One region of the Aeromonas jandaei genome, then DNA from elsewhere that is predicted to be linked to it. Evidence: riboswitches for the same ligand, from Rfam matches in the RefSeq annotation. Region 1 holds a riboswitch; the other holds the start of a gene.
What was found. A riboswitch is a leader RNA that binds a small molecule or an ion and turns the genes downstream of it on or off. The one in region 1 is predicted to bind cyclic di-GMP.
Positions count from the first base shown of each region.

Region 2: another riboswitch for cyclic di-GMP. It lies ahead of WE862_RS01435 (type 1 fimbrial protein); the one in region 1 lies ahead of lafK (lateral flagellar response regulator transcription factor LafK).

Region 1 covers NZ_CP149571.1:447,136-462,664, forward strand. Annotated here, with positions in the region: gene lfgF (lateral flagellar basal-body rod protein LfgF) at 1-159, opposite strand, end outside; gene flgEL (lateral flagellar hook protein FlgEL) at 170-1,375, opposite strand; gene WE862_RS02210 (flagellar hook assembly protein FlgD) at 1,394-2,101, opposite strand; gene flgCL (lateral flagellar basal body rod protein FlgCL) at 2,105-2,530, opposite strand; gene lfgB (lateral flagellar basal body rod protein LfgB) at 2,533-2,922, opposite strand; gene lfgA (lateral flagellar basal body P-ring formation protein LfgA) at 2,983-3,774, shown strand; gene flgM (flagellar biosynthesis anti-sigma factor FlgM) at 3,852-4,127, shown strand; gene lfgN (lateral flagellar protein LfgN) at 4,124-4,567, shown strand; gene lfiJ (lateral flagellar protein LfiJ) at 4,564-4,983, opposite strand; gene lfiI (lateral flagellar FliI-like assembly ATPase LfiI) at 4,996-6,324, opposite strand; gene lfiH (lateral flagellar assembly protein FliH) at 6,317-7,009, opposite strand; partial or broken gene fliGL (lateral flagellar motor switch protein FliGL) at 7,022-8,050, opposite strand; gene fliFL (lateral flagellar M-ring protein FliFL) at 8,037-9,785, opposite strand; gene lfiE (lateral flagellar hook-basal body complex protein LfiE) at 9,803-10,129, opposite strand; gene lafK (lateral flagellar response regulator transcription factor LafK) at 10,141-11,403, opposite strand; cyclic di-GMP riboswitch class I at 11,653-11,740, opposite strand; gene lfhA (lateral flagellar biosynthesis protein LfhA) at 11,938-14,013, opposite strand; gene flhB (flagellar biosynthesis protein FlhB) at 14,017-15,153, opposite strand; gene lfiR (lateral flagellar biosynthetic protein LfiR) at 15,150-15,529, opposite strand, start outside.
Region 2 covers NZ_CP149571.1:283,290-298,818, forward strand. Annotated here, with positions in the region: gene WE862_RS01425 (hypothetical protein) at 1-88, opposite strand, end outside; gene WE862_RS01430 (fimbrial protein) at 188-730, opposite strand; cyclic di-GMP riboswitch class I at 1,774-1,860, shown strand; gene WE862_RS01435 (type 1 fimbrial protein) at 1,948-2,265, shown strand; partial or broken gene WE862_RS01440 (collagenase) at 2,611-5,359, shown strand; partial or broken gene WE862_RS01445 (SanA/YdcF family protein) at 5,536-6,318, shown strand; gene WE862_RS01450 (chemotaxis protein) at 6,424-7,440, opposite strand; gene WE862_RS01455 (SDR family NAD(P)-dependent oxidoreductase) at 7,624-8,343, shown strand; gene WE862_RS01460 (tRNA(Met) cytidine acetyltransferase TmcA) at 8,330-10,396, opposite strand; gene WE862_RS01465 (HlyU family transcriptional regulator) at 10,393-10,704, opposite strand; gene WE862_RS01470 (bacterioferritin-associated ferredoxin) at 10,842-11,048, shown strand; gene bfr (bacterioferritin) at 11,132-11,608, shown strand; gene WE862_RS01480 (methylglyoxal synthase) at 11,781-12,239, shown strand; gene WE862_RS01485 (iron-containing alcohol dehydrogenase) at 12,499-13,650, opposite strand; gene WE862_RS01490 (hypothetical protein) at 13,794-14,249, opposite strand; gene WE862_RS01495 (C69 family dipeptidase) at 14,722-15,529, shown strand, end outside.

The sequences.
Region 1 (15,529 bases):
GCTGGGGTAACCATCACCGCTCAGGGCATAGGCCGACACCCGCTCGAAGTCAGCACGAAAGCCGGCGGTGTTGACGTTGGCCAGGTTATTGGCCCGGATTTGCTGGGCCATCAGGGTATGTTGCGCCCCTGACATGGCGGTATAGATAAGCTTTTCCACGGGTCAGCCCTTAGAAGGAGTTGAAGAGAACCTGGGTCATCTTGTCAGCTGAGCTGATGGTCTTGGCGTTGGCCTGATAGTTGCGCTGGGAGGTCATCAGGCTGACCAGCTCACCGGTCAGGTCGACGTTGGAGCTCTCGTAGGCCCCAGCAGTCAGCTGACCCATGGTGCCGGTTCCCGGCGCACCCAGCACCGGTTGACCCGAGCTGAAGGACTGCTGCCAGGTGGTGTTGTTGGTCTGCAGCAGACCGTTGGGATTGGCGAAGTTCGCCATCACCACCTGACCCTGCTTCAGGCTCTGGCCGTTGGTAAAGGTGGCGAAGACGCCGCCATCGGCATCCACCCGTACACCGGTCAAATCGCCCGCGGTATAGCCGTTGGACTGGTTGCGAGTGGCATTGAAATCGGAGGCGTACTGACTGACTCGGCTCATATCCAGTTGCAGGGCGATTGGAGAGGCGCCCGCGGGTGCCAGCGCCAAATTGGCAGGAATGGTCGAAGCCCCCGTATCCAGCTTGCCATCTGCGGTGAATTGCATCTTGGCCCCGCCAGCAGGGGTGATATCAGTGCCATTGAATGTGTAATGCACGGCCCACTCATTGGGTGCCGTTTTGACAAAATACTGGGTGACGGTGTGCTCAACCCCGAGCGAGTCATAGACCTTGCTGGATTGGGAATAGCTGAAGCTGTCTGACTTGGCTGGATCGAAGGGGTGAAGAGCCGGATCGATCACGCTGGCATCCGCCTTCAGGTTGGCGACGAACTCCAGCTTGTCGGATGCCTTGGCAGGCAGGCTCCCAGCTTTGACCTGAATGTCACCGATCACCCCGGATTGCAGCTCACCGGCATCATTGGTGGTATAGCCCTGCAGACGGGTGCCGTTGGCGGTCGTCAGGTAGTTGTTCGGGTCACGCTGGAACATGCCGGCTCTGGTGTAGGAGGTCTGGCCGTTGCTATCCTTGAGCACGAAGAAACCGCTGCCGGAGATGGCCAGATCCAGACCACGGCCGGTACGCATCACGTCACCATTGCGGTCAAAGTTCTGGGATACGTTGTTCATCTCGACCCCGCCCGCCTGACCGCCACCATAGATGGCAGCAAACTCGGCACGGCTCGACTTGAAGCCTGCGGTACTGGCGTTAGCCACGTTGTTGCTGATAACGCTCAATTCCTGGTTTACGGCGCGCAGGCCGCTCAATCCGATACTGAAAGACACAATTTCGCTCCTGTTTGATTACGCCGATTTGCCGAACTGAATGGCACTGAAGAGGGGGACGTCACCCACGCCAGCGACCTGCAACATGATCTCGCCCGTGCCGGGCAGGGTGACGCGATCCACCTTGCTGGCGACATAGTTTTTGGACGTGGTGGCAACCCCGTTGAGGGATGCCTTGACCTCGAAGCTGTACTCCCCGGCGGGCAGCTCCGGCAGTTCATAATCCAGCCCGCCAGCCTTGCTTTCACCCCAACTCTTGGTCGCCACCAGGGTGCCATGCTCGTCATAAACCTTGAGCTCGACCTGATCGGCGGCGCCCGCCAGTTCGACCTGACCGCGAATGGCTTTGTCATCGCTCTTGGTCAGGGTCTTGCTCGGTACCATCACCTCTTTGTCGATAAGGTCGGTACTCTGCAGGACCTGCTGGGTATCCATCATGTTGATGGACTTCTGCTGCAGCAGCTTCAGGCTCTCGACCCCTTCCACCATGCTGAACTGGGCCAGCTGGGTGACATATTGGGCGCCATCCAGCGGGTTGGTGGGATCCTGGTTCTGGATCTGGGCCACCATCATCTGCAGAAATTCGTTGCGCAGTTGCATGCCGCTCTGGGCACTCTGGCCAGTGGCAGAGCCCGCCGCCGCATTGTTGGGGGCGATATCCGGGGTAGCAGAGCGCTGGCTGGCACCACGGGCGGTATCAAGGGTACTTACCTGAGGCAGACTCACGGCTTAGACCCCCTGACCAAGACGCAGCAGACCCTGCTGCATGCTGTTGATGCGATTGATCACCTCGACCGAGGTCTCAAAACCGCGGGAGGCACTCATCATGTCGGCCATCTCCTCCACCGCATTGACGTTGGAGTAGTAAACAAAACCGTCTTTATCGGCGATCGGGTTGGTCGGTTCGAGACGCTTCTCGACCTGACGATCGGACTGCACTATGCCGGCGATCTGAGCCTGTGCAGACCCCAGCGCCTCTGCATCCTGCACGCGCTGATAGAGAGTGGAGAAAACCGGCTTGATGGCGCGAAACGCGGCATCTTCACTGCCGGCTGCACTGTCCACGTTCGCCAGATTGGAGGCGACGGTATCGAGTCGCACGGTTTGCGCCCGCATGGCACTGCCGGCGATGTCATAGATTCGGTTGAACGACATGATTAACGCCCCTCGATCGCTTTGGCGATCCCGGTGATTTTCATATTCAGGAAGGTCAGGCTGGTCTGGAAATCCGTGGCATTGTTGGCAAACTTGCTCTGCTCGACGCTGAGCTCAGCGGTATTGCCATCCATGGATGCCTGATAGGGGATGCGATAGAGCGGATGCTGCATATCGTCAGCCATGGTGCCCTGACTGATGGCAGCGCTCTCCTCGCCTGCCGCAACTTGCTGTGCGACACGGCCAAGAATCGTCTTATAATCGACGTCCCGGGCCAGATAGCCGGGGGTATCCACATTGGCCAGATTCCCGGCCAGAATACGCGCCCGGTCAGCCCGGATATCAAGGGCATAAGGGTGTACGCCAAGAGCGCTGTCAAATGAGATACTCATGCTTCATCCTTTTATGAATCAGTCAGACCGGTGCACTCGTTATCAAGACTCATGCCAATCATGAAGATCCCTTATTTGCGCCGGATGCAGCGCTGCCCCTGGCTGACCACATTGATAAAAGGGGAAGTACCGTTTCCCGTATGGAAGCGCTCAGGCCTCTTCTGGCTGCTGATGCTGGCAAGCCCGCTGCACGCTGAACCCGGTGAACTGTCGCAACAGGTCGGTGCCCGCCTCAAGGAGGATGCAAGTCAGACCCTGCATGCCTACCTGCAACAACAGGGCTGGGCAATCCCGGAGGTGGACTATCAGGTGTGGATCTCTCCGGCGGTGGAACACCTTCCTCCCTGCCAGCAAGAGATCCGCTTGCAGGCAGGGGGCCAATATCGCCAGCCGTGGGGTCGTCGCCCCTACCTGGTCGAGTGTGCCAACCCCTCCTGGCAGCTGAGAGCCCGGGTCGAGGTCACGCTCATGCTGCCAGTCTGGATGACGGCCAGGGAGATCCGGAAAGGCCAGACCATTCAGGCAGCAGACCTCGTCGAGGAGTCGCTGGATGTCAGCAGACTGCAGCGAGGCTTCATTCCCGTCTCCGAGTCGCTGACAGGCAGCAAGGCCAATCGCAATCTCAGGATGGGGCAGTTGATTGGCGAACTGGACCTGCAGAAGGCCTGGGCGGTGAAGGAGGGTGAAGGGGTGTTGATCCGGGCCGGTCAGGGTGGATTCTCGGCCACAACCCGCGGCACAGCGTTGGCAAGCGGCGCCATCGGCGATGGCATCAAGGTACGCAACAGCAGCTCAGGCAAAGAGATCCAGGCCTGGGTCATCGCAAAAGGGGAAGTCGAAACCCGTTTTTGAACCCGTATAAGGGTTTTTATTCAAGTTAGGCCGACCTTGGGTCGCTTTGCAGAGATAGACCACCAGGAATTGACGTTATGAAAATCACACGCACCGACCCGCTCTACGTTCAGACCCAGTTGCAACGCAAGCAGGATGGCGCGCCAGCCCAAGTCGAGGCGCGCGCTACCAAGGCTGACGCCCAGATCAGCAGCACGGCACAGGTTGTCAATCAGGCGAGAGCCCAGCTTGCCACCACATCCGACGTGGATATGGAAAAAGTGAACCGGATCCGTCAGGCCATCAGCGAAGGAAAACTGGAACTCGATATGGATGCACTGGGTCAGGCCATTCTGGATATGCACCGCCGATGAGCATGGAGCCGAAGCAGCGGATCAAGGAGCTGATCCTGGGCATCCAGCAAGATTGCAGCCGCTACGCCGAGCTGCGGAGCCTGTTGCTGCGCCAGCACGGCTTGCTGGCAGCTCACGATGTCGATGGGCTGGCAACCCACAACCAGCAGCAGACAAGGCTGATGGCCGATGTGCAAAAACAGGCTCAGCAACGTTGCCACCATCTGCTCGCTCTGGGACTGAAACCGGATGAAAAGGGGATGGCGACCCTGATTGCCAAACTGCCTGCCACCATGCAGCCAAAAGTCGCTAGCCAGTGGCAACAACTCGAACTGCTGTTGCAGCAGTGTCTGCGCCAGAACGATCTCAACGGCCGTCTGCTGGCTGGGCAGATAGAGACCATCAACACGCTGCTGGGTCAGGAGCATGCTTACGGCCAGCTGGAGCGTTTTCCCGACTAGTTCCCCTCTTTGAGCTGACGGTGGCGCAAGCCGGAAAGCTCGTCGAGCTGGCGCTGATCCCGCAGCTCCCGCTGCTGGCTGATGGCTCGTTCACGCTTGTCCAGCAGGTGCTCCAGTCCCTTGACCCGACCAAACTGCCTGACCACCTCCCCTTCATGGCGCTCCAGATCCAGCTTGGCCAGTGCCGATTGCTGCACCTGATGGGCCAGCAGATGACGCAACTGGCGATCCATCTGCTGCTTGTTCTGCCACAGCAAGGGATGGAAAGTGGCCGAACCGGGACTCAGCGAGCCGATCACCTCCTGCAACCGCAAGGCTCTCTGCTCTTCCCTTATCGCCTCTTCCCGCAAGCGCTGACGCTCCTTGCCGAGCGCCTCCAGCGCCTCCTGCTGCAAGCCGAGATAGGATTTCAACATGGCGACCTCCTATTACCTGCCCAGAACCTGCTTGAGCCCAGCCACGACCTGAGCCAGCGGGGTCTCTTCATGGATCCCCTGCTGCAGGAAGGCGGCAATGGCCGGGTAACGTTGTACCGCTTCGTCCATCTGGGGATCTGCCCCCGGTTGATAGCCACCGAGCGGCAGCAATTCACGCACCTGCTGATAGCGCCCCCACAACTGACGCAAGGTGACCGCCAGCTGCTGCCAGTCAGTCGGCACCACTTGCGGCATCACCCGGCTCACCGAAGCGCCGATGTCGATGGCCGGGTAGTGTCCCTCTTCCGCCAGACGACGGGTCAGCACTATGTGACCATCCAGAATGGCACGGGCCGAGTCGACTACCGGGTCCTGCTGATCATCCCCTTCCGCCAACACGGTGTAAAAGGCACTCAGGCTGCCATCAGGGTGGGTACCGTTGCCGGCCCGCTCCACCAGCTGGGTCAGCATGCTGAACACCGATGGCGGGTAGCCGCGCGTCGCCGGCGGCTCACCGATAGCCAGTGCGATTTCGCGCTGGGCCTGGGCGTAGCGGGTGAGGGAGTCCATCAATAGCAGTACATCCTGGCCCCGCTCACGAAAATATTCGGCAAGACGATGGCAAAGCTGGGCGGCACGCAACCGCATCAGAGGAGATTGATCCGCAGGAGCGGCCACCACCACCGAGCGGGCCAGACCTTCCGCACCGAGACTGTGCTCGATGAACTCGCGGACTTCACGACCCCGTTCACCAATCAGCCCCACGATGACGATCTGTGCCGTAGTGTTGCGGGTCATCATGCCGAGCAGCATGCTCTTGCCCACGCCGGAACCGGCAAACAGGCCCAGTCGCTGCCCCTTGCCAACCGTCAGCAAGCCATTGATGGCACGGATACCCACATCAAGAGGTTCACGGATCGGCGTGCGCAACAGCGGATTGGGCGGAGAAGAGAAGAGTGCAACGCGCTCCCCCTCGTCACGAAGAGGACGGCCATCCAGCGGCTGCAACAGCCCATCGACAACCCGGCCCAGCAGATGCTCGCCGACCCTGATTGTCTCTTCGCCATCGATTGGCAACACCCGGGCTCCGGCGTAAAGCCCTCCCATGGGCTGCAGCGGCATCAGATAGGAGATCTCCCGGTTGAAACCCACCACCTCTGCCAACAGAGAGTCGCCGGATGCCGTATCGACCCGGCAGCGCTGCCCCATCACCAGCTGGCAGCCGATTACCTCAAGGGTCAGCCCCGTTACGCGAACCAGTCGGCCATAGCGGCGAAAACCGGGCACCTCGTCAAAGCAGTCGAGCGCCGAGGTGAGCGCCTGTTGCAGAGCTTCATGCATGCTGCGGCAGTTCCAGCGTGCTGTTCAGCTGCTCGATGCAGGAGGCAAGGCGCTCGCCGGTATTGACCTCGATCACCGCCGCCCGTGTTTCGATGCGGGCATCGCCAATGGCCAGATTGGGGTCTACCTGCAACGGCCACCCTTCGCAACGGGTGACTCCCTGTTCGGCCAGACGCTGGCGATCCCCCTCATTGAGATAGATGACCAGCTCTTCCGAAGCGGCAGGCAGAGTCGCCAGCGCCTGCTCCACCTGACTGAGTACCTGCTGGGGATTGAGGGTAAATTCGGCCTGGATAACCCGCTTGGCCACCTGGGCCACCAGCTGGGCAATCAGCGCTTTCTGCTCCTGCATCTTTACCCGGGTCAGGGATTCCCACTGCTCCTGCAGCTTGGCAAAGGGCACCATGGCCTGATCGAAAGAGGCGCGCCCCTCCGCCAACCCCTGAGCGAAGCCGCGGGTTTGTCCCTGCTGCAGCCCCTTGGCCTCCCCTTCCACCAGACCGCTGGTCAGTCCCTGCTGATATCCGGATTGATACCCTTCGTCGTGACCTTGCTCCAGCCCCTGCTGATAACCAAACTCGAACTGCTCCTGCTGACTCTGGGCCTCTTCCCCGCTCTGTCCCAAGGCCGGAAAGCGGTAGAGCCGGGTCGGGCCTGGCATCAACTTGCGCACATAGTGACTCATCAATGCCCCCTGTTAGCTGACCGTCGGTTCTTCGAACAGCTGGAACTCGATCTCGCCCTGCTCCACCAATTCGCGGACCAGTTGCATGATCTCCTCTCGGGCCTGCTCGACCTTGCGCAGGGAGACGCTGCCCTGATGCTGGATCTGATCTTCCAGTGCCTGAGCCATCCGCTTCGGCATGGCGCCGAGCACCACCTTGCGGAAGCTGGTCTCGGTATTCTTGAGGGCCAGTGCCAGCAGCTCGCTCGGGATCTCCTGCACCAGACGCTGCAGGGTTTCGTCGCTCTGGCGACGCAACGTCATGAAGTCGAACATGTTCTTTTCGATTTCCAGCGCCATGTCACCATCGTGTTCACGCAGCAGCGAGAGCATCTGCTCCTTGTCGCCCTGATAGCGGTTGAGGATATCGGCAACCTGCCGCACGCCATTCACCTTGGCTCCGGACTGGTCAGCGACATAGGCAAGACAACGATCCAGCGTCAGCCTGAGTTCACCCAGAACATGCTCGCTGACACTGCTGAGACTGGCGACCCGCACCAGCAGATCGTCGTGCACCGAGCCGGGCAGCTCATCCAGTACCGCGGAAGCGGTCTGGGGTGGCAGGAACGCCAGCAGCACCGCCTGCATCTGCGGGTGCTCATTGCGGAAGAAACGGGCCAGCACATCGGCAGGTACCCACTGCAACCGCTGGATATCCTGACTCATCACATCACCGTAGAGGCTGTCGAGCAGGCTGCGGGAGAGACGCTGACCAAGGGCCAGGTCGAGAGTCTGTTCCAGATATTCGCGGGAGGCGCTGCCAATCCCGCTCTGTTCACGATACTGGTTGAAGAACTGCTGCAAGGTTCATCGGGCCTCCATCGAACTGACGCCGGAGAGACCCGCCATCTTGGAGATAAGGCGCTGCACTTCATCGCGGGAGAGCTTTTGCATCACCTTGGCAGCGGCCTCAGTTCCCATGCTCAACAGCAGGATGGCCGCTTTCTCCAGGTTGTCGATATCGATATCGACGGCTTTCTGGTTCAGGTTAACGTTGTTCATTGCCACTTACCCATGCTCTCACCACTTCCGCTACCCGAGCGGTATCTTTGTCAACCAGCAACTGCAGATGCTTGAGTTGTACTTCCAGCTCGGAACCCGGCTCCGGCAATGCCTCCAGATCCAGAGAAGAGAAGTGCGGCTCCCGCTCGTTGTCGGAACGGATCAGACCATTGCTCATCGGCGGCGCCGTCAGGGCAACATCATCATCCCGCCGCATGGAGAGACCCACGGTCGGCTCCAGCTCATCATCCAGCTCGTCAGAGAGCGTATCTTCATCCGGCGCCTGCTGGGTGCGAACCAGATGCTTCACCAACGGGCGGATACCGAAGAAGACCAGCGTCAGGCCAAGCAGGCCACCCACCAGATAACGGAGCGAATCCTGCCAGTAAGGGGTCTCCCACCAGCTCGATTCGGGCGGAGCAATCGGCGCAGCGCCGGTGAAGTCGAACACTTGCAGGCTGATCTGATCTCCACGAGCCTCATCAAAGCCCACCGAGCGCTCGACCATCTGCCGGATCTGCGCCAGCTGCTCATCATTCCAGCCTCCTTTCGGGGCGCTCTGATGATTGAGCAGTACGGAGACGTTCATCTTCTCGAGCCGTCCCTGCTGATAGCGGGTGTGTACTATGGTGCGGCTGTTTTCGTACTGCTTGCTGACCTCCTGCCGCTCGGTGCGGGAGTCATTTTTCTGATTTTCCGTGGTGGCTGCCGCGGTCTGATTCTGGGTCGCCGGATCACTTTTGGGTGCCGTTTCGGGAGGACGATTGGACAGAGCGCCGGGGATACCCAGTGCCAGCGCATCGATGGTTTTGTCCGATTTGCTCGACTCCTTGGTCACCACCCCTTGTGGATCCAGCTGCTGCTGGGTCTCCTCCACCGCATTGAAGTTGACGTCTGCGGCGATCTGCACCCGGAAGTTGCCGGTGCCCAGCATGGGATAGAGCATGTCGCTGGCACGCTGACGAATGTACTGCTCCAGCTTGCGCACATACTCCATCTGCTGCACGCTCTGCTTGCCAAAACCGGCCTTGTCGCCGAGTTCGGCACTCAGCAGCTGGCCAGCCTGATCGACAATGGTGACCGCCCCCGGTTTCATGCCGGAGATACTGCCTGCCACCAGGTTGGCAATGGCCTCGACCTGGCCGGGCTCCATGGCCTGACCGGGCTGCAGATCGAGCATCACGGATGCACTTGGTTTCTCCTCGTCACGACCGACAAAGAGAGTGCGCTTGGGAATGGCGAGATGGACGCGGGCACTGCGCACCGCATCCAGCGAAATGATGGTGCGCGCCAGTTCGCCTTCCAGTGCATGGCGATAGCGGGCACCTTCCATAAACTCGCTGGTGCCGAGGCCGGTGACATTGTCCAGCCCCTCTAGACCCGCCGGCATGGCCGCTCTCACCCCTCTGGCCGCCAAGGCCATACGAACATGAGCCAGCTGATTCTCCGGCACCAGGATCTGGCCAGAACTCTTCTCAAGCCGGAACGGCACCTGCTCCTTCTCCAGCATCTCCATGATGTTGGCGGTATCGTAGAGCTCCTGCTTGCCGTACAGGGGGACGTAGTTTTTGCTGGACGTCCACAGAATGACGACGATTGTGCCGGCAACGATGGCAGCCAGCAGAGCAATGGTCAGGATCGATTTATTGTCACGGGAGAGGCTGCGCCAGTTGCGAAGGCCCTCCTGCACGCGTGTTCTGAAGGAATCCGAAGCCCCTTGCGGGGACGTTACCAGTTCAGTCATCACTTACCTCAGAGCGGCATGCGCATAATGTCGTCAAAACCGGTCATCAGCTTGTTGCGCACCTGCATCAGGGCTGAAAAGCTGAGACCCGCTTTCTGACTGGCCACCATGGCCCCGACCAGATCATCGCTCTGGCCGGCATCAACAGCCGTCATCATGGCTGAAGCCATGTTCTGCTGTTCGTTGACTCTGCCGACAACGTCGCGCATGGCGTCGCTGAATGACACATTCGAGAGATCATTGGATTCGATGGAAGGAGCCTGAGTGGCAACTCGTTGCATCTCCTGCATCTGCTGCAGGAGCGTTGCCTGTGATGACATCATTTCAATCTTCACGCCGTTATCCCTTAGTTTTGAAGCTGCTGCTCGATATCAATGCCCTGCTCACGCATCGCCGCCAGCTTGTATCTCAGAGCCCGGGTGGTCATCCCGAGCGCTTCTGCCGTGCGGGTACGATGGCCACGGAAGCGGCGCAAGGTCTCTAGTACAAATTGAAATTCTGCGTGCCGACGTGTCTCGCTCAACCCTTCCGGGGCGGAAAGGACTTCCGCCAATCCATGTTCGGGTTCCGCGACATAGCTGGGCAGCATCAAATCGACCGCTTGAATATGCAATCCGCGAGCCATGATTAATGAACGTTGAATGACGTTATCGAGCTCCCTGACGTTGCCCGGCCACTGATAAGCCAGCAGTTGCTTGCGGGCACTCTCGCTCAGGCGATACCCCTGCTGGGGCGCATAGCGTTCGATGAAATATTCAGCCAGCGGCAATATGTCGTCGGGACGCTCGCGCAGTGCTGGCCAGTTCATCGGCAACACATCGAGGCGATAGAAGAGGTCTTCCCTGAACTGGCCGGCTGCCACCAGGGTGCGCAGATCCTTGTTGCTGGCGGCGATGATCCGCACATCCAGCGCGATGGTCTGATGGCTACCGAGGCGCTCCACCTCACGCTCCTGCAAAACCCGCAACAACTTTGCCTGCAGTGACAGGGGCAACTCGGAGATTTCGTCGAGCATCAGGGTTCCGCCCTGCGCCTGCTCGAACTTGCCGGGCTGCGAACCCGTCGCGCCGGTGAAGGCCCCCTTGTTGTGGCCAAACAGAATGGATTCGAGCATGGACTCGGGAATGGCGGCGCAGTTGATGGCGACAAACGGCTTGTGAGCACGGCTGGACATCTCGTGGATGTAACGCGCCAGACGCTCCTTGCCCGTTCCCGACTCACCCCCGATAAGAATGGTGGCTGCCGTTTTGGCTGCCCGGCGAGCAAGCTGCAACACTTGCAGGCTCATGGTCGAGACGGCGATCAGGTCTGGAATGGCCTGCCGCAGACGCAGTGCCCCCTTCACCACATCCAGCATCTGCTGCCCCCCGAAGGGCTTGATGATGTAGTCAATGGCACCGGCTCGCATCGCTTCTGCCGCAAGATAGGCCTGACGCTCATTAACCAGGATCACGCAATCAATGCCGCTAAAATCATGCACCAATTGAGGACCTACTTCGGTCATGAGATCCATGTCGAGCAGGATTAAATCAACGGAACGGCTGCCGAGAATTAATTTCGACTTGCGAATAGAGTCACAGCGGGAAACAGCATATCCCTGTGCTGCCAATATTCCTTCAATATCGTTCCCATCGGCCATAGATGAGCTGATTAACAATAAATGGGGATCTTTCCCAAGACTGGCCGGTCTTGAGCTTTTTTTGATAGATACATCCGAAAGCATATGAACCCGAACCCGTGATTGTGGATAAAACAATCAACAGAACTGAAATGCCGAAATAAAAGACGCACAGGTACGCTGGCGCTTCTAACGAGCACCTAGATCAAACCAGTGTTATATCAAGGCGGTAACAATGGCCTTGGCAACCCCGCTATCATGAGCATTTCTGCTTTTAGACCGGAGGCTTTGCGTCCTGACTTTTCAGTTCAGTTTGCCTTTTTCATGCGACTGCCCGTATTTGGACAAGACAGCACCAAATTAGTGGTGACTGCTGAGTGACACATGTGAATTGTTATATTTGTTATTTATCTTTGACGACCGAATGCGTCAAAAACAGTCACATCATAACGGCTTACAATTACAATTCAAGTAGATAGGCGGAATATATTCTTCCCATTTGCCTATTAACATGGCAGCCCTGTTTCAGCCTAGCGTGCCAATAACCTCCACTCTCAACTCTTCCGGTATTTCATTATATGAGAGCACTTTGAGACCTTTTGCAAAAGATCGGGCATAACGCGCGATCAAGGGTCTAAGTTGCGGCATCACGACCAGTACCGGGGCATATCCTTGCTGCTGCAGCTGCTCTTTAACCAGCGGCATATTTTGCTGCAACTGTGCCAGCAGTTGCGGATCAACCGGAAAACTGTCCAGCTGGATTTTCCCCTGCTGCTGCGACTGGTTCATGGCCGCCAGCAAGGTCTGCTCAAGACGGTCATCGAGCGTGAAGGTGGCAAGCACATCACGGCTGCCAATCGCCTGTCTCACAATCTGGCGCTTCAAGGCGCAACGAACATCGGAAGCAAGCAGCACGGGATCCTTGGTCAGCTCGCTGGCATCGAGCAAGGTCGTCGCCACCGTGCGTATATCGGTCAGGCTGACCTGTTCCTTTAGCAATTGCCGAAAAACTCGCAACTGCTGCATCTGGGTCAGGGCCAGATTGAGCTCCTCCGCCAGACGGGGCGACTGAGCTGCAAGATGTTGCCCCAGCTTGCCCACCTCATCATGACCGAAGAGGGCATCAAGCTGCTCACGCAGCAGCTTGCTGGCGTGGGTCGCGATCACCGTTGCCGAATCCACCACCGAATAGCCAAGATTCAATGCCTTGGCCTTGTTCTCCGGTGAAATCCAGACTGCGCTCATGCCATATGCAGGATCCTGGGTCAGCTCCCCATCCAGCGAACCATAGGTCTCGCCGCTGCTGATGGCCATCAGACGCTGGCAATCAACATTGCCGGACGCCAGTGCCACACCGGAGAGCTTGATCCGGTACTGATCGGGTTGCAGCTGCAAATTGTCGCGAACCCGGATCTCGGGCAGCAGAAAACCGTACTGCTCCGATAGGGTTTTGCGAATACCGCGCACCCGGGCCAGCAGCTCGGCGCCTTTGTCAGCTTCCGCCAGCGGCACCAACCGATAACCCAGTTCGATGGCGACGGTATCGACCGGCGGCAGATCCTGCCATTCCAGCCCTTGTGGTTCCGGCTGGGCAATCTGGCGAGCCAGCTCCTGCGCGGCATCCAGATCCGGGGTATTGACCGCCCGCTTGCTCACGCTCCAGCCAGTCCAGGCCAGTACGGCGGCAAAGCTGAGGAAGGCCAGCATCGGCATGCCCGGCACCAGCCCCAGTACCAGCATGATGGCAGCGGCAGTGTAGATGACGCGGGGAGAAGCCAGGATCTGGTCACCCACCTGATCCGCCATCTCACCTTCATCGCTGACCCGGGTCACAATGATGGCGGCAGCAGTAGACATCAGCAGCGAGGGGATCTGGGCCACCAGACCGTCACCGATGGTCAGCAGGGCATAGCGCTGGAAGGCTTCGGCAACCGGCAGGGCATGCTGGAAAATACCGATGGCAAGGCCGCCGACCAGGTTGATGATGAGCACCAGCATGCCGGCAATCGCATCACCGCGCACAAACTTGGAGGCACCATCCATCGCCCCGTAGAAGTCAGCTTCACGGGCAATCTCGTCCCGTCTCGCCCGCGCCTGATGCTGATCCATTGTGCCGGCATTGAGGTCGGCATCGATGGCCATCTGCTTGCCCGGCATCGCATCCAGGGTAAAGCGGGCAGACACCTCGGAGATCCGCTCCCCACCCTTGGTGATCACCACAAAGTTGATGATCATCAGGATCACGAAGACCACCAGACCGACGACATAGTTGCCGCCGATCACCACCTCGCCAAACGCCTGAATCACCTTGCCCGCCGCTTCATGGCCCTCATGGCCATGCAGCAGCACCACGCGGGTCGAGGCCACGTTGAGCGACAGCCGCATCAGGGTTGCCACCAGCAACACCGTGGGGAAGACGGAGAAGTCGAGAGGGCGACGCGCCGATACGGAGACCAGCAGCACCAGTACCGCCAACACAATGTTGAAGGTAAAGAGGGCATCCAGCAGCCAGCCCGGCAGCGGCAATATCATCATGGCCAGAATGGCCAGCAGCATCATCGGGATCGCGGTATAGGATTGGGTCAATACACGCCAGTTCACAACTTACCTCTCAGGTTGACGTAATTCGGGCGGCACATGCAAAGGAGCAAGCGGGTTTGGCTTTCGCCCCTTGCCGGCCTGATACGCCCTCAACTGCAATACATGATTCAAGACATAAGCCACCGCGGTATAGAGACCCGCCGGTACTTCCTGATCTATCCGGGTGGAGTAGTAGATGGCACGGGTCAGCTCCGGCAGACTCATCACCATCTTGTCATGCTGTTTGGCCACCTGACGGATCCGCTCAGCCATGCCATCAACCCCCTTGGCAATCACGAACGGGGCATTGGCCCGCTGGGGATCATATTTGATGGCCACCGCATAGTGGGTCGGGTTGACGATGATCACATCCGCCTGCGGTACGCGTTGCTCGATACGGGCACGAGCCAGCATGGCCTGCACCTGACGGATCCGTGCCTTGATTTCCGGGCGACCTTCGCTGTTCTTGTGCTCATCCTTGACCTCCTGCTTGGTCATCCGCAACTGCTTGTTCAGCGACCAGCGCTGATAGGGCACATCCAGCACGGCGATCAACATCTGCACGCCACCAAGCAAGATGAATGCCTGAGAGAGGATCCGCAGCGCCTGCTCCATGGCGGCCTGGGGTGGCATCCGGTTCATCATCAGCAACGTGGGCCACTGATGCTGGAGCAGCAGTGCCAGCGTGGAGCCAATCAGCAGAATTTTCAGTACCGACTTCAGCAGCTCCATCAGGCTGTGGCTCGAGAACATCCGCTTGAGCCCCTTGAGTGGGTTCAGCTTCTCGGCACTGGGGAAGATCTTCTTCCAGGTCAGTACCATGCCCCCCGGCAACGAGCTGAGCAGGACCAGCATCAGAGCCAGAAAAGCAAACAGCGGCAGCAGCACCCACAACATGTTGAGCAAGGCTTCCGCCGTCCAGTGCACCATCATTTGCGGATCCCTGGCTCCTTGCCAGTCGAACCGTTGTGGCCGTTTCATCAACTCGGCGAAGAAGCGGCCAAAGCTGGGCACCATCCACTGCATGGCAAAGCCGCCGAGCAGCAACAGTCCCGCCGAACTGAGCTCCTTGGAGCGCGCGATCTGACCCTCTTCCCGTGCCTTGCGCAGTTTCTGGGAAGAGGCCTCTTCGGTTTTATCCTGGGCGCTGTTCTGGCTCATGAGGGGGTCAGGGCTCGCAGTTGTTCCAGCACGCGAGTCACCAGCTCAAGGTAACGGGAAGGGACTCCGCTAATTGAGATAGCCATGGTGAGCAGCCCGAGCAGCAGCGTCATGGGGAAACCGAGCGAGAAGATGTTCAGCGAAGGGGCCGTCCGATTCATGACGCCAAAGGTCAGGTTGACCATCAACATGGCAACCACGGCAGGCAGGGTGAGGATCAGTGCCGCGCCGATACACCAGCCGAACAGACCGACCACCCCTTTCATGTCGAGCAGGTCGAGGGAAGAACCGGGTGGCCAGCTGCGCAGGCTCTGCACCAGCACATCCAGCGTCACCAGATGGCCATTCAGGCCAAGAAACAGCAGTGAGCAGAAGA
Region 2 (15,529 bases), 160 kb from region 1:
AGCCCGATTCGGCCAATCCATCCGTGCGTTCATTGGCGTGGACTGATCCCGCCATCATCACCAGCTGCAGCACCATGGCCGTCATCATTGAAGTTTTCATGATCAAGGTTCGATGTGAGGAGACAGAATGTGTGAGGTTGTGGTGGCTCACACCACCACAACCCTTGTCACACGTTAAGGCACTCTATTACTCGTAGGAGAGAGTAAAGTTGGTCACTGCAGTGAAAGCGCCTGCTTTCAGCGGGTTGGTGTCTTGGCTTGCATAACCTTTCAGCACGGCGCTGAAGGGCAGCTCGTTATCACCGTTGACCAGGCCGAAGGCGGCAGTCGGGGCACCCAGAACAATCGGAGCACCGCCCGGAGCGGTCATCTTGATACCGGCACCAGCGGCGTCACCACCACCGATCACCAGCAGGGTGGAATCTACCGGGTCTTTGGCACCACTGAAGGTCACCTTGACGGCATCATCCTTGTCGGAGATTTCACAGTTCAGCAGCTTGATGCTGAACGGCTTGGAGCTGGACTCACCACCATTGGCCAGCTCTTTAGTGCTGATCTGACCCATTTCAACTACCTGGTCAACAGACTCAGGGGCTACAGAGCAAGGGGCGTTGATGATTTCACCGTTAAAGGTGACTTTACCTGAACCAGCGCCGCCAGCAGCAAAAGCGGAGCCGCACAGCAGCATGGAACCAACACCCATAGCAACCAGAATCTTATTAGCTTTCATTCGTTTATACCTACATTAACGTGTGTTGTACTGCATCACTCACATCATGCTGGAGTCACGATATTTAGTGATGCGGCGATATACTGCACAGCAACTGTTGGTGCTCGCCCCTCATTAAGCCGATGAGAGGTCATGCCAATAATAAACTGTGCCTTTTCAGGTTTATTTAAATAAGCAAAAGCAGCACACCGCATCAGGGCTAGTTCCCGCTACCCCTGAACCGCACAGCTACATGCATCCTTGTTTTCTGTGTAGAAAGCCGCATTCCGCTTTTGCTTGACGAGCAAATTAACGACTCGTTTGATGCACATCAAATACATTTTGATTTGTATAAATTTTTTTATAAACACAATGAAAACAAATAGTTATCACGACCACACAACATAATGAGATCTCATGAAATAAATAAAGTTCATATAAGAGACATCTATCTCAATATTGTCAGGCCATGAATTTAAAGAGGTTAACAAGCACACAACAAAAGCAAAACAAAAATAACTTCAAGTTATTTGGTAATAGTTATCACCAACCTTGCGAACCACCACCAAAGAGGTAATCAGGTAATCAGGTAATCAGGTAATCAGGTAATCAGGTAATCAGGTAATCAGGTAATCAGGTAATCAGGTAATCAGGTAATCAGGTAATCAGGTAATCAGGTAATCAGGTAATCAGGTAATCAGGTAATCAGGTAATCAGGTAATCAGGTAATCAGGTAATCAGGTAATCAGGTAATCAGGTAATCAGGTAATCAGGTAATCAGGTAATCAGGTAATCAGGTAATCAGGTAATCAGGTAATCAGGTAATCAGGTAATCAGGTAATCAGGTAATCTATCATTTTAGATATTCAGGGTATGGCAAGTTACTTTTATAAAATAAAACATATTAATACCTGTTACGAAAAATGAACCGAAGAATCTATTTTTTAGATGAATGGGAGTCATTTACTATGGTCATAGCACTCAATACAACCGATGTGTGACTGATATCCCAGACTTTTTTTAGGATGATTGATTTCACAAAGTGGGGTGTTATCATCTACACATAGAGTAAAGGGCAAACCGATCGAAAGGTCGGGACGCAAAGCCACCGGTCTAAGGGTTACCATGCCTAAGACAGCGGAGCCGCCATCTGAGAAGATTGATGTAGTTGTTTATGTGCATCTTCTTCATATTGCGTTGCCCTTTTCGTACCACCCAGTGACGAAAAGGACATTGAAATGAAAGCTCAACACACCCTCTCCCGCTTAGCTCGTAAATCCGCATTGTCAATCTGTTCTGCGTTGCTCGTTGGCACATCGCTGATGCCAATGGCAGCCTCTGCATACGATGGCACTATCACTTTCAGCGGAACGATCTATGAGACCCCATGCAATTTTTCTGACAGCAGCGTGACCTGCTATTCAGGCTCCAACCAGCAAAGCATGGCTTTGAATAAACTGTGGCAAAGTGGTCAAACCCATCTCCTCAGCAACACCATCAGCTATAAAGTTGCTGATAGTGGCAGCATGACCATTGTGACTGTCAGCTATCTCTGAGGGCCCTTCGCGGCATTAGAGGTATGTCGCTGGATTTGCGGCTAACAACGGGTCTGCCGCTCTCTAGAACCGGCCAACACCGGGATGAGAGAGCGGAGGTTCATTAAGTCAACAGACTTGGCCTCAAGAACCGGATGTGATGTTGCTCCCATTTTCGTGATTTCACTCCATACATGAAAATGTCTCATGTGAGCCTTTACTACTGCTGAAGCGCCATCATACCACCCGCCCGAAAAATAAAGCACATCTTATTGATTTTTATATTTTTTAAATCACCATTGATATTCTTTTGAATCCCTATAGATTGCCTGTCGGTTACAACGCAGACAATAACAAGGGATAAAAATGAATCGTTCAGGTTCCGGGTGGCTGCTATTGGCAGCACCTCTACTTTTTGCCTCCTCAACACAGGCCAACTACTCCCCCAGCGACTGGCAACAGTACCAGCTGACCGGGGAGTCGAGCCGGCAACTCGCCGCGCGCATCACCGAGATCACCTACGAGCTCAAGGCTCGCAGCACCAGCGCTCCCTATCAGCAGCTCAGGGTCTATCGCCGCTTTGACTGGCAGGGGAGCGACCTCGCGGCCCTCGCCGAGCAGCAGTGTGGCGAGCCCCAGCTCAGGGTAGAGTCCGGCTGGCAGATCCGCTTCGTCCGCTGTGAAGATCGGGTTCCGGCCGGCAAGCTGATCCCCGCCAGCAGCTATGACTTCGGCTATGGCATGAAACAGGGCCGCTGGGAGCAGCTGGCCGGCACGCCGACCGCCACCCGCCAGGATCGCCTGCCACTCCCCTCTGCGGTGATCCTGGGACAGAGCGAGCGCGAACTGGACCGCTGTGAACTCAACGCACAGGGGCGCTGCGCCGAGCCGGAGTGGCACTACCAGCCACAGGATTGGCAACAGCTGCATGTACTGGAAGAGAGCCCCAGCGAACGGGATGGCCGGCTGGAGCAGATCTTCTTCCGCCTGCAACCGAACCGCGGCTCTCAGGCAGCCGCTCAGGTGAGCGAGATCCACGTCTGGCGCCGTTATCAGTGGCAGCTCGATCAGCTCACGCCACAGCAGGAGTGCGACGAACCGCAGGAGCGCAAGGAGGGAACCAATACCATCCGCTATCGCATCTGCCGTCAGGTGATCCCGGCTGGCAGCAACGTCGCCGTAACCCTCAAGGACAGTGGTTACCAATACTCGATCGCCGGGGCCGAGTGGCAGCCGCTGCCGGAAACCGACGAGTGGCAGGAGAGCCGGGTACTCAACCGCCCCATCATCCTTGATAGCAAGGAGGAACAACTGGAGTGCCGCCGCGCCAACGGCCGCCCCTGCTCGGAGCCCGAGCAACCCGATACGGATCTGCTCGATGCCGACGCAGCCAAGCTGGTGGCCGATGTGAGCGGGCAGAACAGCCCAGCGTGGCAGCCGGACTATGGTCACGACGATGCCAAGCTGATGGCGGTGGTGCGCGGCATGCGTGCCCTGCTGGCGGCCAATCAGCCGACCCATCCGGCGATGGACAAGCTGCTCTACTATGTGCGCGCCCACAACTATCACGGCGGCATCAAGCAGGAGAGCGATCAGGTTGCCCGCGCACTGTCTGGCGTCATGATTGACCTGCTCAACCACCCCTTGCTGCTGGGCGCAGAACCGCAGGATCAGGCCGGAACCGTGCTGGAAGCGTGGAGCGTGGCCGCCCAAGGACAGCTGGGACAGGAAGCCTTCCGGCAAAGCGCTGCCCCCATGCTGGCCCAGCTCAATCAGGCGCTCGGCTATGCAGTGCAACATGCGGCACAGATCAATGGCCACAAGCCCTGGGCTGACGGGCTGTTCGAACTGCTCAATCTGGTCGATCAGAGCGCATCCTATGGCCAGCAGGCGGACTTCACCGCCACCATGCTGGCGCAGGAGACAGCCATCCGCCAGAGCCTGCGTATGCTCGGCATGAGTGAGCTGGCACTCTGGAAACAGCGTGACGGTTCACGGGATCTGTTTATCTTCAACAACATCCTCGATGCCCACAGCCGTCTCTATCAGATGATGCGCTACACCAGACCGGACGAGGCAAACAGCTATCGCCAGCAGCTCGACCGCGATGTCATCGCCATCATGCGCCAGCACGGGCTGGTTCCGGGAGGTAATCAGCCCGCAGCCCTGCTGGAAGAGGTCTCCCTCACCCTCTCCAGCTACTACCTCACCTACACGGATCGCACCAGCGAAGCCTGTGTCAGCGGCGAGTTTGCCGGGCTCTGCACCCCAATCCGCATGGAGGATATCCTGCCCTTCGAGCACACCTGTTCACCGACCCTGCGCCTGCGCGCCCAGGATCTTACCCAGGCTCAGGCCGAAGGGATCTGCCGCGAGCTGGGTGAGGAAGAGCAGCATTTCCACCAGCTGATGGAAACCGGCGAACAACCGGTGGCGGATGATCACAACGAGGCACTGGAGCTGGTGATCTTCAACTCCTCCGCCGACTGGAGTCGGTACGGCGGCGCCCTCTTTGGCGTCTCCACCGACAATGGCGGCATTTACATCGAGGGAGATCCGGCTCGCCCCGGCAATCAGGCCCGCTTCTTTGCCTATGAGGCCGAGTGGAAACGCCCCGCCTTCCAGGTGTGGAACCTGCGCCACGAGTATGTTCACTATCTCGACGGCCGCTTCAACCAGTACGGCAGCTTTGGCCACTATCCCCTCAATCGCACCACCTGGTGGGCCGAGGGGGTGGCGGAGTACATCGCCCATGGCCAGTGCTTTGCCAGAGGTCTGGACAATGTGAGCAACCGCCCCGCCAACCAGCGGCCGACTCTGGCATCCATCCTGCACCTTGATTACGACCAGGGAGGTGAGATGGTCTACTCCTGGTCCGTACACTGTGCACCGCTTCCTCAACGATACCGGTCGCAATGCCAGCTGGCTGGCGATGGCGCAGGCACTGCGCAATCCGGATCGGCAGCAGGCGCTGAGCGACTTCGAGGCGGAGCTCGACAAGCTGATCGCCAATGACAGCGCAGCCTATCAGGCGTGGCTGAGCCGGGATCTGCTGCCATGGTGGCAAGCCAACAAGGAGTCGGAAGCCTGCAAGGCCAATGACTCGGCTCACTGATCCGGGCCTGCAAACGTCGAGGGGCTGCCAGCGCAGCCCCTCTTTATATCCGTGATTTCCTGCGACAAGCCCTGCCCCAATGCGTCCCGCTACTGCTATCAAGCCTGACGCCAACAGCCGAGTTGTAATAGAATGCCGGAAGCCATTCCCAATTTCAGACCCAAACCGCATCGCGCATGAAGAAGTTTGCCAAGATCCTCCTCGCCTGCCTGCTGTCACTGCTGGCCCTGATTGCCTCGGTGCTGGCCTATAGCGAGTGGATCGTCTCGGATGCACGCCACTACACCTTCGACAAGGTGAGCGATGTGCCATACAACCGGGTTGCCGTGGTGCTGGGCACCTCCAAATACCTCTCGGGCGGTGGCCCCAACCACTACTTCAAATACCGCATCAAGGCGGCGGCCGAGCTCTACAACAATGCCAAGGTGGACTACATCCTGGTCTCCGGCGACAACGCTACCCTGCAGTACAACGAACCGCGCCAGATGCGGCGCGCCCTGATCAAGGCGGGGATCCCGGCCTCCGCCATCTACATGGATTTCGCCGGCTTTCGCACCCTCGACTCTGTGGTCAGAGCCAAAGAGGTGTTCGGTCAGGATCGCTTTACCGTGGTCTCCCAGGGCTTTCACAACGAGCGGGCCATCTTTATTGCCCGTCACTTTGGCATCGATGCGGTCGGCTTCAACGCCGATGATCCCAGCGCCTATCAGGGCATCCGCACCCGGATCCGCGAGGTGTTTGCCCGGGTGATGGGGCTGGTCGATCTCTACGTGCTGGACAAGGGGCCCAAGTTTCTCGGCGAACCCGTCCATATCGGTCTGCCGATCCCCTGCCTGTCGCTCAGCACCATCGGTACCCAGCAGCCCTGCATCAAGCCACCCAAGCCTGCCGAAGAGCCGGCCAAACAGGTTATCGAACTGCCGATTGCCCCCTCAGCAGCCAGTGCCAGCGTTGCCTCCTGAGGGTGACGCTCGATCAGGAAAAACCAGCCTGACCTTCGGATAACCAGTAAAAACAAAACGGCCACCCCATAAGGTGGCCGTTTTCTCTTGGCTAATCCGCTATCAGATATTGTTGGCGGGCGAAGGGAGCGCTATCCCCAGCAGCATGTGATCCATCATCCCCACCATCCGCCCAATCTCGGGTTTGGTGATGGTATCGTTCGCCCCCAGTTGCAGCGCCTTCTGGCGGTTGTCATCGCTCATCAGCGAAGAGAACATCACGATGGGCATCTCCTTGTAGGAGGGGGTCTCCCGCAACCGCTTGAGCAGGTGCATGCCGTCCATGCGCGGCATCTCCACATCCGTTATCACCGCATTGACGAAGCCGGAGACCGGCATCCTCTCCTCCTGGGCCAGACGATCGAAATCCGTCATCATCTCCAGCCCCTCTCCCCCATCCTTGGCCGTGATCACGTTATAGCCGGCGGTACGCAGGGTGGTTTCGATCATCTTGCGGATAAAGGCCGAGTCGTCGACCACCAGAATGGTTTTGCTCTGACGCAGCGCCATCATGCGATCGTCGATGATCACCTTGCGATCCTGAGTGACGTCGTACTTCTCCATGCTGAGCTCGGGGTTGATGTCGGCGATGATCTTCTCGAAATCGAGGATCATGATGAGGTTGCCATCGCGCCTGACCACGGCCACCACACAGTCGTTCTCCCCAGCCTCCAGAAACTGGCTGGGGGACTCCACATCCTCCCAGGATACCCGGTGAATCCGGCTGACGCTGTCAATCAGAAACCCGTTGGCCATCTTGTTGAAGTCGGTGACGATCACCACCTTGTGGCTGGGGTCTGGGTTGGTCTTGATGCCGAGCCACCCCGCCAGATCCACCAGCGGGATGAGGCGATCCCGCAGGGAGAAAACCCCCACCATATGGCGCTGGGCGTTGGGGTAGTCGGTGGTCTCCGGCACCCGGATCACCTCGCGCACCTTGGCGACGTTGATCCCGTAGTAGGCGATCTTCTCGCGCCCGTCCGGCAGCTGCTTCTTAAGGTGAAATTCGATGATCTCGAGCTCGTTGGTGCCGCTCTCGGTCAGAATGGATTTACGCTCTTCCCCGTCTTTGGCCATCATGGTGACTCTCATGCTCTGGTTGCGCAGGCAGCACTCCGCTGCGGTTTTCCCTCAGTATAGGAATGGAATTCGCCCAGCGGCTCGGATCTCGGCAAGATTGCAGCCTTAACCGCTTGATCCCGCAGGCTGGCACGATCGTATCTGCCAATCAGGACAAATCCATGCGCTGATAAGGAGCCAGAGATGAGTGAAGGTGTCGTCGTGATTGGCGCTTCTGGCGGTATCGGGGCGGCGCTGGTCGCACACTGGTTGGCGGCGGGTGTCGGGCCAGTGATTGCTATCAGTCGTCAGCCCGCACCTGCTGGCCTCTCATCACCGGGTCTACACTGGCTATGTTGCGATTACAGCGATGAGCAGATGGTAGCTGCGGTAGCCCGTATCGCGGAGTTGGCGCCGCGACCCCATCGGGTGGTGATATGCAACGGCATCCTGCATCAGGGGGAGATCCAGCCGGAGAAGCGGCTGGAGGCACTCAATCTCGCGGCCATGACCCATCTTTACCAGACCAACGCCTTGCTGCCGCTGCGCTGGATCAGCCAGCTGTTACCGCTGTTTGGCCGCGATCCCTGCACTCTGGCCGTTCTCAGCGCCCGGGTCGGCAGCATTGGCGACAACCGGGCTGGCGGCTGGTATGGCTATCGCGCATCCAAGGCCGCCCTCAACATGCTGCTCAAGTGTGCCGCCATCGAGCTGGCCCGGCGGGCCCCCGGCGTCAAATTGCTGGCCTTCCATCCCGGCACCGTGGATACCCCACTCTCTCGCCCGTTTCACGCCAACGTACCGGCGGGAAACGTGCAGAGTCCCGAGCGGGTGGCCGGCCATCTGGTTAACCTGATGAACCGGCTGCAACCGGATGGCGAGCTGAGCTTTCTCGACTGGCAGGGCAAACCTATCGAGTGGTAGGGGAGATCAGGAGACGCGCCAGCAGCGCCCGCAGCGCCTTGATAACGGCGGGCTTGCCCGCCAGTTGCAACCTCGCAGCCAGCGCCCCCCACTCTGCGTATTGCCAGATTGGGGCAATCAGCAGAGCACGTTCGTCAGGAGTCAGTGAAGCCAACACATCCAGATTGCGCGCCAGCCACAACTGCAGGCTGGATTGGCTCAGTTCAAACGGCTTGTGATGATGGGCAAAGCACTCAACCTCGTCGCGCTCGAACTCGCCAAGCTTGGGCGCGGTGACGGTACTGCCTTGCAGGCATTGCCATACCAACTCGGGATCCAATCCATTCAACTCACCCGCCAGCAAGGTCGGCAGCTGGCGTACAAAACGCTGCTGCCATTGATTCAACTCGATTTCATGCTCGGGTTTCAGCGCTTTGAGCAGCAGGGCTGCGTGGCAGCCGCTGGCGGCATCCCGCTGCAGGCCGATGCGCAGCACCGCCAGCCCGGCCTTGCGCCAGAAGGGAAGCAGGTCAGCGCTGGCCGAAAAGGCAGAGCCGAGGTAGTCGATGCCAATCTGGCGATAGTGCTCCTCAAGCTTGCCAAGCAGCAGCAACCCCAACCCGTGGCGATGCAGCTCGGGGTGGATGGCGATACGCATTACCCGGGCGTAGCTGCGCCCCCCCGCCGTTTTGAAACCGGCGTGGGCCAGCAGCGACTGGGGCAGCAGATGGCCACGCGGACGGCGACGCCCGGCCCAGATCGCCTCGGCAAGTTCAGGGTCTATTTCCCCTTCCCGCGCTACCAAGGCCACCCCCAGCAGGCTCGCATCCTGCTCCAGCAGATGGATGTCGAGATCCGGGCTCTCCAGCAGGGACCTGAGATCGCTCGGCGTGGTCTGGTAGTGAGCCAGCACCAGCAGGCCAAACAGCTGGTTGAGCAACGCCTCGTCGCTCGCCAGCACCTCCTGACTGACCAGACGCCAGCTTGGGCTGGCTGGCGGCAAGGGCGTTGCCACTTCGGCATTGAGGCCGAGCAGGCGGAAAATCAGCGGCTCCAGCGGATCGCGCTCACTCCAGCGAATGGGCTCAGAGAGTTGGATCTCCTGCCATTCCGGGGTCTGGCTATCGAGCACCCGCTTGAAGCGCAGGTGAAAACCGCGCCCCGTCCCCTCGTAACCGTGCTCGGTGGTGGCAAACACAATGCGGCTGTGGCGGGCCAGCATGGCTTCAAGCAGCGGGGTCGGAATGGCGGCAGCTTCATCTACCAGCAGCAGATCGGGATTCATCGCCTCGTGCACCAGCCGATCCGGCGAGCAGTAGCTCAGCCCGATCAGCTGTTCCGGCGTAGTATCTAACCCGCGCGCGGCGTGGACAAACAGGGTCGCCACCGTCGCCTGCGAGGGAGCCGTCACTACTATGTTCAGCGAGGGTTGCTGGCGCAGCAGCTCGGCGGCAGCCAGCCCCAGCAGCGCACTCTTGCCACGACCGCGGTCGGCACTCAGCACCAGCGGCCGGCGGCGATGACCGTGCAACACCTTGTGGATGGCGGGCAGCGCCCGCGCCTGATCGCAGCTCAGCCTGCGCTCCGGCCCAAGCGGTTGCCACGGCAGCGAGCAAACCGGCGGCTCCAGCAAGAGGGCGGGATCCCCCGCCAGCAACCGCACCAGCCGGGCGATAAAGCCGTGAGCGGCCCGACCGGCCTCCTCCGGCTGCGCCACCAGCCGAATCCGATCGGGATCCGGCCATGAAGGCCACTGTGCTCTGGGCGGCGTTAGCAGCAACAGCAAGCCACCGGCGCGCAGAGTGCCCGCCAACGCCCCGAAGGCATCGGGATGAAAGCCGCTGAAGGCGTTGAACACCAGCGTGTCGCACTCCTGACCGAGCCGCTGCAGCGCCTTGGCGGCAGGTTGCGGGGCATAGCACTCGGGCCCCGCCCCCAGCCAGAAGACGGTCTCGCCGAGCAGGGATTGGGCGCGGGCAATGCAGTCGGCCTCCTCCCCCTCCAACCAGATCAGGCGCCGCTCGCCGGCGCGGGCCAGCGCCTCGCGCAGGCTGTTGAGCTCAGGCGGCGTCATGAAGCCTGGCTGTCAGCCGGTTTGCGGGGCTCGAACATGCGCTCCCCCATCTGATCGATAAAGGTGTGGGCCTTCTGCACCATGAAGCGCTCGGCATCGGCCGGGTTGGCAAACAGATCGGAGCGGATAAAGCGGTGGGTTTGCAGCACGCCGTCCACCTCTTTGGTGATGCGGCCTGCCAGCCGGTACTGGCCACCTTCGGCCATGGGTTCCGGATAGATGAGATAGCCGGCATATTCGGTGGGGGTGGCCTCCGCAGCCTTGGCTGGCTCGCCCCCGAACAGGGCGCTGAACAGTTTCTTGAGCATGATGGTTCCCTCTGTATCAGGGCATTCTCCCCAAGGGGGTGACAAGTGGCAAGCGGGGGATCTTATTACCAATGGTTATTTGCATTGCGAACCACTCTCATTTAGATTTCACTCAATTTCAGATGAGGTAATCCACCATGTACGTCTGTTTATGCCGCGGCATCACAGATACCCAGATCCGCAAGGCGGTGCAGTCTGGTAGCAGCGAATTCCGCCAGCTCAAGCAGTCGCTCGAGGTGGGCGCCCAGTGTGGCAAGTGCGTGCGCATGACCATGGAGATCATCGCCGCCGAGCTCGACAAGATGGAGCAGGAGCAAACCCCGCTCTACTACGAAGTGGCCTGATCCGCCGCCATCCCGAAGTCGTCATGTTTCTCGACTAAGCTCTGATGATTGCCACATCTGGCACGAACCAAGGAGCACTGTCGATGAAAGGAGACCCCAAGATCATTGCCCACCTCAACAAGGTGCTGGCCAATGAGCTGATAGCCATCAACCAATACTTCCTGCACGCCCGCATCTACGATGACTGGGGCCTCAAGGCACTCGGGCACAAGGAGTACCACGAATCCATCGACGAGATGAAGCACGCCGACGAGCTGGTCAAGCGGGTGCTGTTTCTCGAAGGGCTGCCCAATCTGCAGGATCTCGGCAAGCTGCGCATCGGTGAAACGGTGGAAGAGATGCTGCGCTGCGACCTCTCGCTGGAGATGGATGCCATTCCCGACCTGAAAGTGGCCATTGCCTACGCCGAATCGGTGCAGGATTACATCAGCCGCGACCTGTTTCAGGAGATCCTGGAAGATGAGGAGGAGCATGTGGACTGGCTGGAGACCCAGCTCGATCTCATCGATCGCATCGGGCTGGAGAACTACCAGCAGGCGCAGTTGCACCACGGCTCCTGACCCGCCAAAGAACTCAAATGAAGAGACCCGCTGCTGGCGGGTCTCTTCATTTGGGCCACCATTGCCCGAAAACTTTCCGGCAGGATCACAGTTAATACGCCCGACACAGCATCTGTCATGGCTTTCGATTAGGATACGGCTCAATTCCAATCACAACGCTACGGATACCTTCATGGAACAGATTGCACGCGAGATGGCACCCCACAAGCGGGTGGCACTGGTCGCTCACGACAACATGAAAACCCCTCTGCTGAACTGGGTCATGCGCCGCAAGGAGGAGCTCAAGCTCCACCACCTCTATGCCACCGGCACCACCGGCACCATGCTCGGCAAAAAGGCCGAGCTGCCCATCACCTGCCTCTTCTCCGGCCCCATGGGTGGCGACCAGCAGCTTGGCGCCCTGATTGCCGAAGGGAAGATCGACGTACTGATCTTCTTCTGGGATCCCCTCAATGCGGTGCCGCACGATCCGGATGTGAAGGCGCTGCTGCGACTTGCTGCAGTGTGGAACATCCCGGTTGCCACCAACGAAGCGACCGCCGACTTCATCATGGACAGCCCCCATATGCGGCAGGCGTTCAGCGTGCAGATCCCGGACTACGCCGGCTACCTCAAGGCACGTACCGAGTAACAGATACACCAAGGGCCGCAGCAAGCGGCCCTTGTTATTGCCGGGGATAGCCCCAGGCCAGCACGAATTGACCGGAAGATCGGCCAGCGGGATTTGCCAGCACTGATGAAACAAGCCGCTGGCGTGGTCGCGCGATTATTTCACCAGCGCAACAAATAAATTTTATAGTCAGCTTTTCTTGCAACAATCTTGTTTGGCGCATACACCTGTCACTCTGGCGGTCAGATGAGGGAGTGCCCCCGATCCTCCCTTTGGTGATTCACAGTGCCTGGGCGAGGATCCGCGCGACCTGATCCGGGTCGATATCCTGCTGCTCCCCGAGCGCGGTGCGCCCGACCCGCTTGAGGTTGGAGCAGACCGCCGGAATGCAGCTTTCGCTGAGGCCATAGTCAGAGAGGCGGGTGCCTAGCCCCATCTGCTGGAAGAACTGTTCGGTGCGGATAATCGCCTCTTCGATGCGCAGGGCATAATCCTCGCGGCTGGAGTGCCACACCCGCTCGGCAAACTGGGCCAGCTTCTCCTGCTTCTGCGCAGCCCGCTCCCGCAGCAGGGCGGGCAGCACCACCGCCAGACTCTGGCCGTGGTCGAGCCCGTAAAGCGCCGTCAGCTGATGGCCGATGGCGTGAGAAGCCCAATCCTGCGGCACCCCGCAACCGATAAGGCCGTTGAGCGCCAGACTGGCCGCCCACATCAGATTGGCCCGCACCTGATAGTTGGTCGGCTCCGCCAGCGCCTTGGGGCCGTTTTCCACCAGCACCTGCAGCAGCCCCTCCGCCAGTCTGTCCTGCACCTCGCCCCCCACCGGGAAGGTGAGGTACTGCTCGGCAATATGGACAAAGGCATCCACCACCCCGTTGCCGGTCTGGCGCGGCGGCAGGCTGAAGGTGGTGGTCGGGTCGAGCACCGCAAACTGCGGCTGCACCAGCGGGCTTCTGAAGGAGATCTTCACATCCCCCCGGCTCACCACCGAGGTGGGATTGCTCTCTGAGCCGGTCGCCGGCAGAGTCAGCACACAGCCCATCGGCAGCGCCTTGTGCACGCTCGCCTGCTTGCCGCAGATGTCCCAGGGATCATCCCCCTCGTAGCAGGCGGCCGCCGCGACAAACTTGGTGCCATCGACTACCGAGCCGCCACCGACCGCCAGCAGGAAGTCGATGCGCTCGCGTTTCACCTGCGCCACCGCCTCCATCAACAGCTCGAATCTGGGGTTGGCACCGATGCCGGAAAACTCCTGCCACGTCACCCCTTCCAGCGCCCGGGTCAACTGCTCATACACCCCGTTCTGCTTGATGCTGCCACCGCCGTAGAGCACCAGCAGCCGGCTGCCGGGCGGGATCAGTTCGGGCAGGCTGGCGATCTGCCCTTCACCGAAACAGATGCGGGTCGGATTGGCATATTGGAAGTTGTACACGGCGGACTCCTCGACTGGCTCAATGCGCGGACATTGTGCGCCTGTGGGGAGGTGAGGTCAAAAGAGGTGGCAGAAGCTTGCCCATCGGCGGTCGACACTGGCCCATCTGTGCCGACCAGGTATCTCTCACAACAGTGACGGGATCAGGCGGTTTTGGCCTCATCTTTGGATGAGCTCTTCTTGCCGGTCAGGCGATCCATCGCCTCTTTCAGCATCGCATCTTTCTGCTCGTTGAGCGGCTTGCTCTGCTCGGCCCGCTCTTCCGGCGTCAGCTTCTTGTTGTCGGCGATAGCCTTGAGTTTGTCTTCTATCTCGTTGAATTTCTTGCGATCAAACCCGAGCGCCTTGTCCACCAGCTGTTGCACCACGCCCCCCTTGTCGGAGCTCATGTCGAGCGCCGGCGGCAGCTTGCTGTTCTTGGCCAGATGTTCATAGGTGAGCACCTGCTGGGCCTGACTGGTCATGCGCTGGGTGGAGAGGCTGACCATCTCCTCCCAGCCACCACCCTGTCCGCCGCTACTGGCACTGTTGAGGGTGGCGAGGGCGCGGTTGTTGGAGGCGCTCTGGGCAAGCTGCTGGCTGTAGGGTTTGATATCCATGAAGACTCCCGTTCTGTGTGCCGACCCGCCGGAGCGGGCTGACTGAATGCGGCGGTATGGGGTCTGGCCCCACCTTTGACAATAAAACCAGCAAGTTACAGGCCAACTTGTCAGATTGGGCGAGATCCCCACTCTGGCAAGCTTGCCAGCGGTTACAGCCCCGACGCAGCGTCAGAATCATGACTCATCCGCTGCTTTTACCCCGATTTCCGACACATACCGCTGCCCCACAAACACTGCACCCTATAAACCGCAGGAACGCTCCGTCGATCACAAAACAAACAACCACTCAGGAATACAATTTTGGCGCACATAACAACCAGCCAGCCGTGTCATGGATGATCTGTTCGTAAAACCAATAACAGGCAGACCAATCTGCCGAGCGCACTCCGCTGCCAGTTCGGAGTTGCAGCCTCCCCACACCTCATCCCCTCGCCTGACTCTCACTCACAGCAACCCTTAGGGGACACCTATGAAAAAACACACCTTGAGTCTTCTCTCCGCCACCCTGCTCACCCTGCTTGGCACCAGTGCCGACGCCTGTACCGGCCTTATCGTCGGCAAGGGCGCCAGTGCCGATGGCAGCGTGATGATCGCCAGAAACGAGGACTTTGGCGTCAACAACTGGAACAAGTACCTCGCCTTCCGGCCCGCGCAGCAGAACGAGGGCAAGGTCTGGAAGCTGGGCAACGGACTGGAAGTGCCGATGCCCAAGGTGTTTTTCGCCTACTCCGCCATCCGTGACTGGGATGCCACAGCCAGCGACTCTGACGGCAAGTATTACGAGGAGCGCGGCATCAACGAGTTCAACGTCGCCATTTCGGCCACCACCAGTGCCGAGGTCAACGACAAGGCCCAGAAAGCCGATCCGCTGATCGAGAAGGGAGTGATTGAAGCTATCATCCCCACCCTGATCCTGCCGCAGGCCAGGACAGCCAAGGAGGGGGTCGAGCTGCTTGGCCGCTATGTGGAGCAATATGGCGCCGGTGAGGGCAACAGCCTCTATCTGGCGGATGTGAACGAGGCCTGGCTGATGGAGATCGGCTCCGGCCACCACTGGATTGCGGTGCGGGTGCCGGACGACAGCTACGCCATGGTGGCCAACGGCCTACGGATCCACGGCGTCAATCTCGACAGCGCCGATGTGCTGCACTCGCCCAAGCTGCTGGAGTTTGTACGCGAACACAAACTGCTGGATAACGCCGACCCGAAAGAGTTCAACTTCGCCAAGGCGTTCGGGGTCATCGCTGACCCGTATAACGTGGATCGGGAGTGGCTTG